2 regions of the Streptomyces sp. NBC_01190 genome follow, and region 1 is predicted to be linked to the other one. Evidence: riboswitches for the same ligand, from Rfam matches in the RefSeq annotation. Region 1 holds a riboswitch; the other holds the start of a gene.
The links. A riboswitch is a leader RNA that binds a small molecule or an ion and turns the genes downstream of it on or off. The one in region 1 is predicted to bind cobalamin.
Positions count from the first base shown of each region.

Region 2: linked by a shared signal. The riboswitch ahead of OG519_RS07000 (cobalamin biosynthesis protein) and the one ahead of OG519_RS23460 (ribonucleoside-diphosphate reductase subunit alpha) in region 1 are both predicted to bind cobalamin.

Region 1 is NZ_CP108580.1:5,554,958-5,562,293, reverse strand. Features, by position in the region: gene mctP (monocarboxylate uptake permease MctP) at 1-1,072, shown strand, start outside; gene OG519_RS23470 (GlxA family transcriptional regulator) at 1,145-2,119, opposite strand; gene OG519_RS23465 (hypothetical protein) at 2,209-2,427, shown strand; cobalamin riboswitch at 2,493-2,648, shown strand; gene OG519_RS23460 (ribonucleoside-diphosphate reductase subunit alpha) at 2,834-5,371, shown strand; gene OG519_RS23455 (ribonucleotide-diphosphate reductase subunit beta) at 5,506-6,462, shown strand; gene def (peptide deformylase) at 6,526-7,149, opposite strand; gene OG519_RS23445 (tetratricopeptide repeat protein) at 7,313-7,336, opposite strand, start outside.
Region 2 is NZ_CP108580.1:1,642,174-1,649,509, forward strand. Features, by position in the region: gene OG519_RS06985 (NAD(P)/FAD-dependent oxidoreductase) at 1-1,042, shown strand, start outside; gene OG519_RS06990 (inorganic phosphate transporter) at 1,296-2,627, shown strand; gene OG519_RS06995 (hypothetical protein) at 2,649-2,846, shown strand; cobalamin riboswitch at 2,975-3,104, shown strand; gene OG519_RS07000 (cobalamin biosynthesis protein) at 3,234-4,178, shown strand; gene OG519_RS07005 (cobyric acid synthase) at 4,175-5,680, shown strand; gene cobN (cobaltochelatase subunit CobN) at 5,677-7,336, shown strand, end outside.

The DNA.
Region 1 (7,336 bases):
GGACGCGCTGATCTACATCGTCATCGCGGTGGCGATCATCTACATCCCGTACAAGCTGGGCGGCTTCCACGCCGTCTTCGACAAGGCCGACGCCGCGTACAAGGTGCCGAACCCGGTGACCGGCAAGCCGCGCGGTTCGCTGGTGGCCGCCCCCCAGGCGCAATGGGCCTACGCCACGCTGGCGTTGGGCTCGGCGATGGCCCTCTTCCTCTATCCGCACTCGGTCACCGCGGTGCTCTCCGGCCGCAGCCGCAACACCATCCGCCGCAACACCACGATCCTGCCGCTGTACTCGCTGATGCTGGGCCTGCTGGCGATGCTCGGCTTCATGGCGCTCGCGGACGGCGTCGGCAAGGGCGTCAAGGGCTACAACGCCCAACTGGCCATCCCCCAGCTCTTCGAGAACATGTTCCCCTCCTGGTTCACCGGGGTGGCCTTCGCCGCGATCGCGATCGGCGCGCTGGTGCCGGCCGCGATCATGTCCATCGCGGCGGCGAACCTCTTCACCCGCAACATCTACAAGGACCTCTTCAAGCCGGACGCCACTCCGGCGCAGGAGACCCAGGTGTCCAAGCTGGTGTCGCTGGTGGTGAAGATCGGCGCCCTGGTGTTCGTCCTCACCATGGACCGGACGGTCGCCATCAACTTCCAGTTGCTGGGTGGCATCTGGATCCTCCAGACGGTGCCGGCCGTGGTCGGCGGCCTGTTCACCCGCTGGTTCCACCGCTGGGGGCTGCTGGCCGGCTGGGCGGCGGGCATGGCGTACGGCACCTGGAAGGCGTACCAGCAGTCCAGCGCCACCCAGGCGCACTTCGGCGGCAGTTCGGCGAACATCCCGGGCATCGGCGAGCTGGGCTACATCGGACTCAGCGCCTTCGTGCTCAATCTCGCGATCGCGGTGGTGCTCACCCTGGTGCTGCGGGCGCTCAAGGCGCCGGAGGGCGTCGACGAGACCACTCGGGCGGACTACCTGACGGAGCCGGACGAGGCGCCGGTCGTGAAGCCGGCCGGGCCCGGCGAACCGGGTGAGCCGGGCGCGGCGCCGGGGCAGCGCGAACCAGCGGGCGTTTAGAGGGGCAGCAGGGGCAGTAGGGAACCTTCCGCGACCCGGAACACAACGGGACCTTCCGCGACCCGGAGCCGGTCAGCCCGCGCTCAGCGCCCGCCGCGGGTCGCGGAAGGTCCGCCGGTACGCCTGCGGGGTGGTGCCGGTCCAGCGGGCGAAGTGGTGCCGCATGGTGGCCGCGTTGCCGAAGCCGGCCCGGACCGCGATCGTGTCCACCGTGCTGTCGGTGCCCTCCAGCAACTCCCTCGCCAGCAGCACCCGCTGCCCCAGCAGCCAGCGGTAGGGCGTGGTCCCGGTCTCCTGCTGGAAGCGGCGGGCGAAGGTCCGCGGCGACATATGGGCGCGGGCGGCCAACTCCTCGACGGTCAGCTCGCGGTCGAGGTGCCGCTCCATCCAGGAGAGCACCCCGATCACCGTGTCGCTGGTGCCCCGCGGCAGCGGCCGGTCCACGTACTGCGCCTGGCCGCCCTCGCGGTGCGGCGGCACCACCATCCGGCGGGCGATCCCGTTGGCCACCTCCGTGCCCTGCTCCCGGCGCACCAGGTGCAGGCACGCGTCGATCCCGGCGGCCGATCCCGCGGACGTGATCACCCCGCGGTCCTCGACGTAGAGCACGTCGGGCTCCACCAGGGCCAGCGGGTGGCGCGCGGAGAGGAGTTCGGTGTGCCGCCAGTGGGCCGCGCAGCGCCGCCCGTCCAGCAGCCCGGCCGCCCCCAGCACGAACACGCCGGAGCAGACGCTCAGCACCCACGCCCCGCGCTCCGCCGCCCGGCTCAGGGCCTTCAGCGCCTCGGGCGGGAACGGGCGGTCGACGCGGGTGTCGGCGGCCGGCACCGCGACCAGATCGGCCTCCGCCAGCCGGTCGAGGTCCTCGGCCGCGGCCACCCCGAAGCCGGCGTGCGTCGTCAGCAGCGGTCCTTCGGCCGAGACCGCGGCGAAGTCGTAGACCGGCAGCCCCTGCTCGCTCCGGTCCAGGCCGAACACCTCGCAGAGCAGGCCGAGTTCGAACGGGTGGACACCTTCGAGCAGCAGGACGGCGACGTTCTTCAGCATGCTGTCGAGGATGCCAGTTGGCAGGATATTAAGGTAGTACGACAGTCCTGCCACTGGTCCGGCGTCATCAGCGTGGCGACACTTGACTCATGACCATCCTCCTCGACATCGCGGCCCTCGCCTTCCTCCTCCTCGTCCTCACCTTCGTCCCCGTCCTCGGCCTGCGCCATGAGGCGAAGATCACCCGCCAGCTCCGCGAGGCGGCGGCCGAGCCGGCCTGGGAGCCGGCCGGGCGCCTCGCGCCGCCGTCCGCGCGGACCGCGCAGGCCCGCCAAACCCCCGCCGAGGCCGGGTTTCCCGGCTTCTGAGGGCCCGCCGGCCCACCTGTCGGCACCGGCTGAGCCGGTCCACAAAAGGACGACACGACACAACATGTAGGTCCAGCAAGTTCGGCGGCCACAACATGTATGCTCAGCACCGCTGCCCGCAGGGGAAGCCGGTGTGAATCCGGCGCTGCCCCGCAACGGTGAGCGGCCGCGCCCCGCGCCCCCGCACAGCCCGATCGCCTGCCGGCAACCACCTGCCGCGTGCCGACGCACGCGGCAGGGGTACACCGCCCGGACCGCCCAGGTCCGGGAGGAGTGTCCGGGCCTCGCGGTGTGGGCCGGCGGACGCGGTACGGCATGCCCGCCTGCCTCCCGCAGGCGCGCGGCCGGTCGCCCTGCCACCTGCCCTCCCCGTATGGCCGCCGCCGCGTTCGAGGAGAGCACCACCGTGACCATCGCGCCTGTAGAGCCCGCAGCAGCCGACGTCGACCGCACCCCGCCACCGCGGCCGGAACCGGACGACAAGCCCGGCGGCGAACTGCTGCGCCATCTGGTGGCGCTCACCGCGGACCTCCCCGACACCGACCCCGGCCGGGTGGCCGCGGCGGCGCTGCGCGGCCGCAACGCCGCCTCGGACGCCGCCGAGTTGTGGACGCTGGCCACCGAGGCCGCCGCCGGTCTCATCTCCGAGGACCCGGCCTACTCACGGCTCGCCGCCCGGCTGCTCACCCGGACCATCGCGGCGGAGGCCGCCGGCCAGGGCGCGGTGTCCTTCTCCGCCTCGATCGCGGTCGGCCACCGCGAGGGCCTGATCGCCGACCGCACCGCCGGCTTCGCCGCCCGCCACGCCGCCGAACTGGACGCGCTGGTCGACCGGGCGGCGGCCGACGGCGCCGACGACCGCTTCGGCTACTTCGGGCTGCGCACCCTGCACAGCCGCTATCTGCTGCGGCACCCGATCACCCGGCAGGTCGTCGAGACCCCGCAGCACTTCATGCTGCGGGTGGCGGCCGGGCTCGCCTCGGACGACGCCACGGACGCGGTGGCCGAAGTGACCGCGCTCTACCGCCTGATGAGCGCGCTGGAGTACCTGCCCAGCTCCCCCACCCTCTTCAACTCCGGCACCCGGCACCCGCAGATGTCCTCCTGCTACCTGCTGGACTCCCCGCTGGACGAGCTGGACTCGATCTACGACCGCTACCACCAGGTGGCCCGGCTCTCCAAGCACGCGGGCGGCATCGGCCTGCCCTACTCCCGGGTGCGGGCCCGCGGTTCGCTGATCCGCGGCACCAACGGGCACTCCAACGGCATCGTGCCGTTCCTGAAGACCCTCGACGCCTCGGTGGCGGCGGTCAACCAGGGCGGCCGGCGCAAAGGCGCCGCGGCGGTCTATCTGGAGACCTGGCACTCCGACATCGAGGAGTTCCTCGAACTGCGGGACAACACCGGTGAGGACGCCCGCCGCACCCACAACCTCAACCTCGCCCACTGGGTGCCGGACGAGTTCATGCGGCGGGTCGAGGCGGACGCCGACTGGTCGCTCTTCTCGCCCGCCGACGTGCCGGAGCTGGTGGACCTGTGGGGCGCCGACTTCGACGCGGCCTACCACCGGGCCGAGGCGGCCGGGCTCGCCCAGCGCACGATCCCGGCACGGGAGCTCTACGGACGGATGATGCGCACCCTGGCGCAGACCGGCCAGGGCTGGATGACCTTCAAGGACGCCGCCAACCGCACCGCCAACCAGACCGCGCTGCCCGGCCACACCGTGCACTCCTCCAACCTCTGCACGGAGATCCTCGAAGTCACCGACGACAGCGAGACCGCGGTGTGCAACCTCGGTTCGGTGAACCTGGGCGCCTTCGTGCTGCCGCGGGACGCGGCGGGCACGCCGGACACCGAGTTCGGCGCCTTCGGCCACGCCGGGTTCGGCGGCTTCGCGGACCTGGCCGACCTGGCCGAACGCATCGACTGGGAGCGGCTGGACGAGACCGTCCGCACCGCCGTGACCTTCCTCGACCGGGTGGTCGACATCAACTACTACCCGACCGAGCAGGCCGGCCGCTCCAACGCCAAGTGGCGCCCGGTGGGCCTGGGCGTGATGGGCCTCCAGGACGTCTTCTTCAAGCTGCGGCTGCCGTTCGACTCCGCCGAGGCGAAGGCGCTGTCCACCAGGATCGCCGAGCGGGTCATGCTCGCCGCCTATGAGGCGTCCTGCGAGCTGGCCGAGCGCGATGGGCCGCTCCCCGCGTGGGACAAGACCCGTACCGCCGCCGGGGTGCTGCACCCCGACCACTTCGGCGTGGCGTTCCACTGGCCCGAGCGATGGGCCGCGCTGCGCGAGCGGATCGCGGCGGTCGGCATGCGCAACGCGCTGCTGCTGGCCATCGCCCCGACCGCCACCATCGCCTCCATCGCGGGCGCCTACGAGTGCATCGAGCCCCAGGTCTCCAACCTCTTCAAGCGCGAGACGCTCTCCGGGGAGTTCCTCCAGGTCAACTCCTACCTGGTGGCCGACCTCAAGCGGCTCGGGGTGTGGGACGGCCAGTCCCGGGAGGCGCTGCGCGACGCGAACGGCAGTGTGCAGGGCTTCAGCTGGATCCCGGCCGAGGTCAGGGCGCTGTACCGGACGGCGTGGGAGATCCCGCAGCGCGGCCTGATCGACATGGCGGCGGCGCGTACGCCGTTCCTCGACCAGAGCCAGTCGCTGAACCTGTTCCTGGAGACGCCGACCATCGGCAAGCTCAGCTCGATGTACGCCTACGCCTGGAAGCAGGGCCTGAAGACCACCTACTACCTGCGGTCCCGGCCGGCGACCCGGATCGCCCGCGCGGCCCAGGGGCAGAACACCGCCGCCCAGGCGACCCCGAATGCCCAGCCCGCCCCGGACGCACAGCCCGCCCTGATCCCGGCGCCCGCCCCGGCACCCGACGCGGACGCGATCGCCTGCTCCCTGGAGAACCCCGAGTCCTGCGAGGCATGCCAGTAATGACCAGCACCACCGAGACCACCGCCGAGACCACTACCGAGACCGCCACCGGAACGACCGCCGGGGCCCCCGTGACCGGACCGGCCGGCCAGAAGAACCTGCTCGACCCGGGCTTCGAACTGACCCTGCGTCCGATGCGCTACCCCGACTTCTACGAGCGCTACCGCGACGCCATCAAGAACACCTGGACGGTGGAGGAGGTCGACCTCCACTCGGACGTCACCGACCTGGCCAAGCTCTCCGCCGCCGAGCAGCACCTGATCGGCCGGCTGGTGGCCTTCTTCGCCACCGGCGACTCCATCGTGGCCAACAACCTGGTGCTCACCCTCTACAAGCACATCAACTCCCCGGAGGCGCGGCTCTACCTGTCGCGGCAGCTCTTCGAGGAGGCGGTGCACGTCCAGTTCTATCTGACGCTGCTCGACACCTATCTGCCCGATCCGCAGGACCGCACGGCGGCGTTCGCGGCGGTGGAGAACATCCCGTCCATCCGGGAGAAGGCCCAGTTCTGCTTCCGCTGGATGGACTCGGTGGAGACCGTCGACCGGCTCGACTCGGCCGCGGACCGGCGCCGCTTCCTGCTCAATCTGATCTGCTTCGCCGCCTGCATCGAGGGCCTGTTCTTCTACGGCGCTTTCGCGTACGTCTACTGGTTCCGGTCGCGGGGGCTGCTGCACGGGCTGGCGACCGGCACCAACTGGGTGTTCCGCGACGAGACGATGCACATGAGCTTCGCCTTCGAGGTGGTGGACACCGTACGCAAGGAGGAACCGGAGCTCTTCGACGCCGAGTTGGAGCGGCAGGTCATCGACATGCTGCGGGAGGCCGTCGAGGCGGAGTTGCAGTTCGGCCGGGATCTGTGCGGTGACGGGATGCCGGGGATGAACACCGAGTCGATGCGCGCGTATCTGGAGTGCGTGGCCGACCAGCGGCTGGTCCGGCTCGGCTACCGGCCGGTGTACGGCTCGCAGAACCCCTTCTCCTTCATGGAGTTGCAGGGCGTCCAGGAGCTGACCAACTTCTTCGAGCGGCGTCCCTCGGCCTACCAGGTGGCCGTCGAGGGCACCGTGGCCCTCGACGAGGACTTCTAGACAACGCTTCTGGACAGCGCGGTCGGCCGCCCGGTACCCCCGGGCGGCCACCGCCGGGCCGGCTCAGTCGTTCGGCACCGTGGCGAACTTCGGGGTGGCCTCGGCCATCTGCCGCAGCACGTCCTTGCGTTCCCGCTTGGAGAGCCGGTCGATGTAGAGCCGCCCGAAAAGGTGGTCGGTCTCGTGCTGGAGGCAGCGGGCGAAGTAGCCGCGGCCGTGCACCCGGATCGGGTTGCCCCGCGCGTCCTGGCCGCGCACCACCGCGTAGTCGGGGCGGGCCAGCTCCATGTACGCGCCGGGCACCGACAGACAGCCCTCGTTGGAGTCGTCCAAGTGCCGCTGGTCGGCGGGCAGTTCCTCAAGCACCGGGTTGCAGATCGCGCCGACGTGCCGGACGTCCTCGTCGTCGGGGCAGTCGTAGACGAAGACCTTGAGGTCCACCCCGATCTGGTTGGCGGCCAGCCCCACGCCCTCGGCGGCCCGCTGCGAGGCGAACATGTCGTCGATCAGCGCCGCCAACTCGTCGTCGAAGACGGTGACGTCCTTGCTCTCCCGGTGCAGCACCGGGTTGCCGACCACGGTGATCGGGCGCGCGGTCCCCCGCTCACGGTGGGCCCGCTCGCGCGCCTCGGCGTCGGTGACGTCGTCGAGGAACTCCTGGTCGTGCTCAGTCTGCTGCTGGGACATCTCCGCCGTACGCCTTCCGGGAACCATTAACGATCCTCCCAAGGGTACGGGGCCGGGCAAGAGGGCATCACCTCTGAGCCGGCGCGGTGCGCGCCGGGGGACGGGCCGCACGGGCACCCACCCGGTGGGTCAGCCCACCCGGTAGGTCAGCCCACCCGGTAGGTCAGCAGACTTCTTCCAGATCCCG
Region 2 (7,336 bases), 3.9 Mb from region 1:
GGAGGGCGTCGAGGCGGACATCGAGCACGGCGGCGTACTGGAAGTGGCCCGCACCCCCGCCCAGTTGGCACGGCTCACGGCGTATCACGAGACGGAGACCGCCTTCGGCGAGAAGGACCGCCTGCTGCTGGGCGCGGCGGAGTCGGCGGACCGGATCCGGGTGGCCGGCACCCTCGGCGGGACCTGGACACCGCACGGCGCCCGTGTGCACCCGGCGAAGCTCGTGCGGGGGCTGGCCGAGGCGGCGGAACGGCTCGGCGTGATCGTCCACGAGTCCACCCCGGTGGACCGAATCCGCCCCCACGCGGCGGTGACGCCGTACGGCACGGTCCGCGCGCCTTACCTCCTGCGCTGCACCGAGGGCTTCACCGCCGCGCTGCCGGGCCATCGCCGCACCTGGCTGCCGATGAACTCCTCGATGATCGCCACCGAGCCGCTGCCCGCCGCGGTGTGGGCGGCGATCGGCTGGGAGGGCCGGGAGACCCTGGGCGACATGGCGCACGCCTATATGTACGCCCAGCGGACCGCCGACGACCGGATCGCGCTGGGCGGCCGGGGCGTGCCGTACCGCTTCGGCTCCCGTACCGACAACGACGGGAGCACCTCGGCGGCTACGGTGGCCGCGCTCCGCGCGATCCTGGTGCGCTTCTTCCCCGCGACGGCCGACGCCGCGGTGGACCACGCCTGGTCCGGCGTACTGGGGGTTCCCAGGGACTGGTGCGCGAGCGTCCATCTGGACCGGACCACCGGGCTCGGCTGGGCCGGCGGCTATGTCGGCAGCGGGGTGGCCACCGCCAATCTGGCCGCCCGCACCCTGCGGGACCTGGTCCGGCTCGACTCCGGGCAGGGCGGCCCGACCGAGCTGACCGGGCTGCCCTGGGTGGGCCACCGGGTACGGCGCTGGGAGCCGGAGCCCTTCCGCTGGGCGGCGGTGCACGGGGTGTACGCGGCCTACCGGGCGGCCGACCGGCGCGAGTCGACCGGCCAGAGCGCCGCCACCCACCCGCTGGCGCGGCTCACCGACCGCCTCACCGGCCACTGACCCGGCGCCCGGCGACCCGGCCGATCCACCGGGCCCACCCACCCGGCTGACCCGGCCGACCCGGCCAACGGCGTCGGGCAGCAACATCCGCAACCCCCGTTCCGGCTCCGTTCCGCTGCCGTTCCGGCCGCCTTACCTCCACGTTTACAACCCGTTCATATCAGCACCGCGAAGACGACCCCAGTTCACCTTCCGTTCATCAGATCTCCGTACGGTCGGCTCGCCCCTTCCCGACCGAACGAATCCTGGGTCCATGGAACACATCACGCTCCTGATCGGAATCGTGATCGCCACCGCGCTCGTGTTCGACTTCACCAACGGCTTCCACGACACCGCGAACGCGATGGCCACCACCATCTCCACCGGCGCCATGGGGCCCAGGACGGCGGTGGGCATGTCCGCCGTCCTCAACCTGCTCGGCGCCTTCCTGTCGGTCGAGGTGGCCAAGACCATCTCGGGCGGCATCATCGACGAATCCGCCGGCGTCCGCCCCGAGGTGATCTTCGCCGGCCTGGTCGGCGCCATCCTGTGGAATCTGCTCACCTGGCTGGCCGGGCTGCCGTCCAGCTCGTCGCACGCGCTCTTCGGCGGCCTGATCGGCGCGACCCTCGTCTCGGTCGGCACGCACGGGGTCAACGGTGACGCGGTCGTCATGAAGGTCCTGATCCCGGCGGTGGCCGCGCCGGTCGTTGCGGGGCTCGCCGCGACGCTCGCCACCCGCCTCACCTACCGGCTGAGCCGGCGGGCGGACCCGGCGGCGACCGCCAAGGGCTACCGGGCCGGGCAGATCGCCTCGGCGGCGCTGGTCTCCCTGGCCCACGGCACCAACGACGCGCAGAAGACGATGGGCGTGATCACCCTCGCGCTGATCACCGGCGGCGCGATCGCCCCGCACTCCGACCCGCCGTTGTGGGTGATCGTCTCGGCCGGCAGCGCGATCGCGCTCGGTACGTATCTGGGCGGCTGGCGGATCATCCGCACCATGGGCCGGGGCCTCACCGACATCGAGCCGCCGCAGGGATTCAGCGCCCAGACCGGCGCCGCCGTCACCATCCTCGCCTCCTCCCACCTCGGCTTCGCGCTGTCCACCACCCAGGTCTGCTCGGGCGCGGTGATGGGCGCCGGGATCGGGCGGCGCGGCGGGGTGGTGCGGTGGAGCACCGCGGGCCGGATGGCCGCGGGCTGGGGCCTGACGCTGCCGGCCGCCGGACTCGTCGCGGCGGGCGCGGCGCTGCTCGCCGACCGGGGTGCCTGGGGAGTCGGCCTGGTCGCCGCTCTCGCCCTCGCCGCCTGCGTGGCGGTCCGGGCGGCGGCCCGGCGCGAGCCGGTCACCCACGCCAACGTCAACGACCCCGAGCCGGCGCCGGTGACGCCGGTGACGCTGGTGAAGACGCCCGCCAACACCCGGGCCACGCGCCTCTCGGCAACCGGGCTTCCCGGCCAGGCGGCGACCGGCCGGACCGCCGCTCCGGTGGCGCCGCCCGGCAAACCGACCACGGCCGTCAAACCCCCCACGGCCACCACCCCGGCTCCGCTCTCCGCCCCGGCTCCCGGCCCCGCCAACTCCGCGCCCACCACCGCCTGACTCCCCCGCCAAGGACTCCTCATGACCATCGACTGGCACGCCCTCGGCACCGTCCTCGTCGTCACCCTGGTTTCGACCGTGGGCCTGGTGGGGATCTTCACCCTCGGCGTGGTCGGCCTGTCCCGGCCGACCGCCGCCCTGCCCCGGGCCGGCGCCTGCCTCTGCTTCGCCGCCTGCGCGGCCGCGATCGGCTACGGCATCCAACTCATCGTCGCGTGACCCCGGTTGGCTGGTCCGGGGCACCGCGCCGGCGGGTGGACCCCGCCACGCTCCGTCCGCGCAGGTCAAGGGCGAGTTGACGCGGTTTGGCGGGCGTGGTGAACTGCCGGGAGCCATACGGCGGCAGGAGAGGAAGTCCGGTGCGAATCCGGCGCGGTCCCGCCACTGTCACCGGGGAGCGCGCTCCCGACCCGTACGTCACGGCCGGTCCGCCGGCTGGAAGGCGGGGAGCGCGTCGATCCGGGAGCCAGGAGACTCTCACCGCCGGTCACGTCGAGCCAGGGCGCGGACCCTGAGTGAGGACCTAACGCATGCCCGGCACGCGCGCACCGATACCTGAAGGCCTCGACGGCTGGTCCGCGCGGAGCGCGACGGCGGGCTGAGCGAGTGCGTGCCGATCGCGTGTTCGCGTACGGTGCCGTGCTCGGCTTCCTCGGCGACCTGCTCGCCGGTGATCCGCGCCGCGGCCATCCCGTCGCCGGATTCGGGCGGGCGGCCGGCGCGTTGGAGCGCCGGATGTGGCGGGACGACCGGGGCAGCGGCGCGGTGTACACGACCCTGTGCGCCGGCGGGGCGGTCGGCGCCGCGGTGCTGGCGAAAAACGCCGTACGGTCCTGCGCCGCGCTGTCGGTCGCCCTGACCGCGCTGGCCACCTGGTCGGTGCTCGGCGGCACTTCGCTGGCCCGGGAGGCGGCGGGGGTCGCGGCGGCGCTGGAGGCGGGCGACCTGGCCGGCGCCCGCGAGCTGCTCCCCCGGCTGTGCGGCCGGGACCCGCTGGCGCTGGACGCGGACGGCATCGCGCGGGCGGTGGTGGAGTCGGTCGCCGAGAACACCTCCGACGCCGTGGTGGGCGCTCTGGTGTGGGGCGCGGTCGGCGGGGTGCCCGGGCTCGTCGGCTTCCGCGCGGCCAACACCCTGGACGCCATGGTCGGCCACAAGTCCCCCCGCTTCCGCCGCTTCGGCTGGGCCTCGGCCCGGCTCGACGACGTCCTCGGCTATCCCGGCGCCCGGCTCACCGCGACGCTCGCGGTGCTGGCGGGACCGCATCCCGGATCGGCGCTCCGCACCTGGCGCCGGGACGCCCGGTTCCATCCGAGCCCCAACGCGGGCCCCGTCGAGGCCGCCTTCGCCGGGGCCCTGCGCCGCCGACTCGGCGGCACGCTCTCCTACGAAGGCCGGGTCGAACACCGCCCGGTCCTCGGCGCGTCCTTTCCCGCCCCGACGGTCGCGGACATCGCCAGGGCCGTCCGGCTCTCCCGCCGCGTGGGCGCGCTCGCGCTCGCGGTGTCGACCGCACTGTCGGCCCTGGGGCCGGAAGGAGCCGCCCGATGAAGGGTCTGCTGATCGCCGGGACCACCAGCGACGCCGGCAAGAGCGTGGTCACCGCCGGGATCTGCCGGTTCCTGGTGCGAAGAGGGGTGCGGGTCGCCCCGTTCAAGGGGCAGAACATGTCGCTGAACTCCTTTGTGACCCGGGAGGGAGCCGAGATCGGCCGGGCCCAGGCGATGCAGGCCCAAGCCGCGAGGGTGGAGCCGTCGGCGCTGATGAACCCCGTGCTGCTGAAGCCGGGCAGCGACCGGAGCAGTCAGGTGATCGTGCTGGGCAAGCCGGTGGGCGAGTTGAGCGCGCGCGGCTACCACGGCGGCAGGCAGGGCGAGTTGCTCGACACGGTGGTGGGGTGCCTGGAGGAGTTGGGCGCGCGCTACGACACGGTGATCTGCGAAGGCGCCGGCAGCCCGGCCGAGATCAACCTGCGCCGTACCGACATCGTGAACATGGCGCTGGCCCGCCGCGGCCGGCTGCCCACCCTGGTGGTCGGCGACATCGACCGCGGCGGGGTCTTCGCCTCCTTCTTCGGCACCACCGCGCTGCTCTCGCCCGCGGACCAGGACCTGGTCTGCGGCTATGTGGTCAACAAGTTCCGCGGCGATCCGGCCCTGCTCCAGCCCGGCCTCGACATGCTGCGCGGCCTCACCGGCCGGCCGACCCTCGGCGTGCTGCCCTACAGCCACGGTCTGGGCATCGACGAGGAGGACGGCCTGCGGGTGTCGATGCGCGGCGCCGTACGCGAGTCGGCGGTGGCCGCGCCGCTCGGCGCGGACATCCTGCGGGTCGCCGTGGTGGCCGTGCCGTTGATGTCCAACTTCACCGACGTGGACGCGCTCGCCGCCGAACCCGGCGTCCTCGTACGGTTCGTGGACCGTCCGGAGGAGCTGGCGGACGCCGATCTGGTGGTGCTGCCCGGCACCCGCGGCACGGTCAGGGCGCTGGAGTGGCTCACCGCCCGGGGCCTGGCCGACGCCGTCAAGGAGCGGGCCGCGGCCGGGCGGCCGGTGCTCGGCGTGTGCGGCGGCTTCCAGATCCTCGGTGAACTCATCGAGGACGACGTGGAGTCGAGGGCGGGTACGGTGCCGGGCCTCGGTCTGCTGCCGGTCCGGGTGCGGTTCGCCGCCGAGAAGACCCTGGCCCGGCCGGTGGGCGCCGCCTACGGCGAGCCGGTGGCGGGCTACGAGATCCACCACGGGGTGGCCGAACTGCACGGCGGCTACGAGGAGTTCCTCGACGGCTGCCGGGTCGGGCCGGTCTGGGGCACCCACTGGCACGGCTCGCTGGAGAGCGACGGCTTCCGCCGGGCGTTCCTGCGGGAGGTGGCCGCCGTCGCGGGGCGCCGCTTCGTGCCTGCCCCCGACACCGTCTTCGAGGCGTTGCGCGAGGCGCAGTTGGACCGTCTCGGCGATCTGGTCGAGGAGCACATGGACACCGCCGCGCTGCTGCGGCTCATCGAGGACGGCGCGCCCGCCGGCCTACCCTTCATCGCACCGGGGGCACCATGACCACCGTTCTGCTGCTGTCCACCGCCGACACCGATCTGCTGGCGGCCCGCGCGGCAGGGGCCGGCTACCGCATCGGCAACCCGTCCCGGGTGGACCCGGAGACGGATCTCCCGGCGCTGCTGGACGGCGCCGATCTGGCCGTCGTCCGGCTGCTCGGCGGACGGCGGACCTGGGAGCGGGGGCTCGACGTGCTCGCCGCGTCGGGGGTGCCGACGGTGCTGCTCGGCGGTGAGACGGTGCCGGACGCCGAACTGATGGCGCTGTCGTCCGTGCCGGCCGGGGTCGTGGCGGAGGCGTTGCGCTATCTGGTGGCCGGCGGCCCGGCCAACCTGGCCGAGCTGGCCCGCTTCCTGTCCGACACCGTCCTGATGAGCGGCGAGGGCTTCGAACCGCCGCACGCCATGCCGGAGTTCGGCCGGCACGGCGCGTACGCCCACCAGGAGGGCCGCCCGACCGTCGCCGTCCTCTTCTACCGCGCCCACGAACTCGCCGGCAACACGGCCTTCGTGGACACCTTGTGCGAGGCGATCGAGGCCAGGGGCGCCAATGCCCTTCCTGTGTATTGCGGATCCCTTCGTGGAGGTGACCCGGAGCTCTACGGCCTGCTGGGCGGGGCCGACGCGATTGTCACCACCGTGCTGGCGGCCGGCGGCACCGTCGCGTCGGAGGCGAGTGCGGGGGGCGACGACGAGGCGTGGGACATCGGCGCGCTGGCCGAACTGGACGTGCCGATCCTCCAGGGGCTGTGTCTGACCTCCTCGCGCAAGGCGTGGGAGGAGTCGGACGCCGCGCTGTCCCCGATGGACGCGGCGATGCAGGTGGCGATCCCGGAGTTCGACGGGCGGCTGATCACCGTGCCCTTCTCCTTCAAGGAGACCGGCGAGGGCGATGTGCCGGTCTACGTGGCCGACCCGGAGCGGGCCGCCCGGGTCGCGGGCATCGCGGTCCGGCACGCCGCCCTGAAACACAAGCCCAACGCCGACAAGCGCGTCGCCCTGGTCTTCACCGCCTACCCCACCAAGCACTCCCGGGTCGGCAACGCGGTGGGCCTGGACACCCCCGCCTCGGCCGTCGGGCTGCTGCACGCGCTGCGCGACGCCGGCTACGTCACCGGTGACTTCCCCGACGACGGCGACGAGTTGATCCACCGGCTGATCGCGGCCGGCGGCCACGACGTGGAGTGGCTGACCGAGGAGCAACTGGCCGCCGCCCCGGCCCGGGTGCCGGTGGCCGACTACCGGCGCTGGTTCGCCGCGCTGGACGAGGAGACCCGCGCCGGCATGCTCACGCACTGGGGCGAGCCGCCCGGCTCGCTCTACGTGGACGGCGAGGACATCGTGCTGGCGTCGCTGCGGTTCGGCAATGTGGTGATCATGATCCAGCCGCCGCGCGGCTTCGGCGAGAACCCGATCGCGATCTACCACGACCCGGACATGCCGCCGTCCCACCACTACCTCGCCGCGTACCGCTGGCTGGACCACACCTTCGGCGCCGACGCCATCGTCCACCTCGGCAAGCACGGCACCATGGAGTGGCTGCCGGGCAAGGGCCTCGGGCTGTCCGCCCGCTGCGCCCCCGACGCGGTCCTCGGCGAACTCCCCCTGGTCTACCCGTTCATCGTCAACGACCCCGGCGAGGGCACCCAGGCCAAGCGGC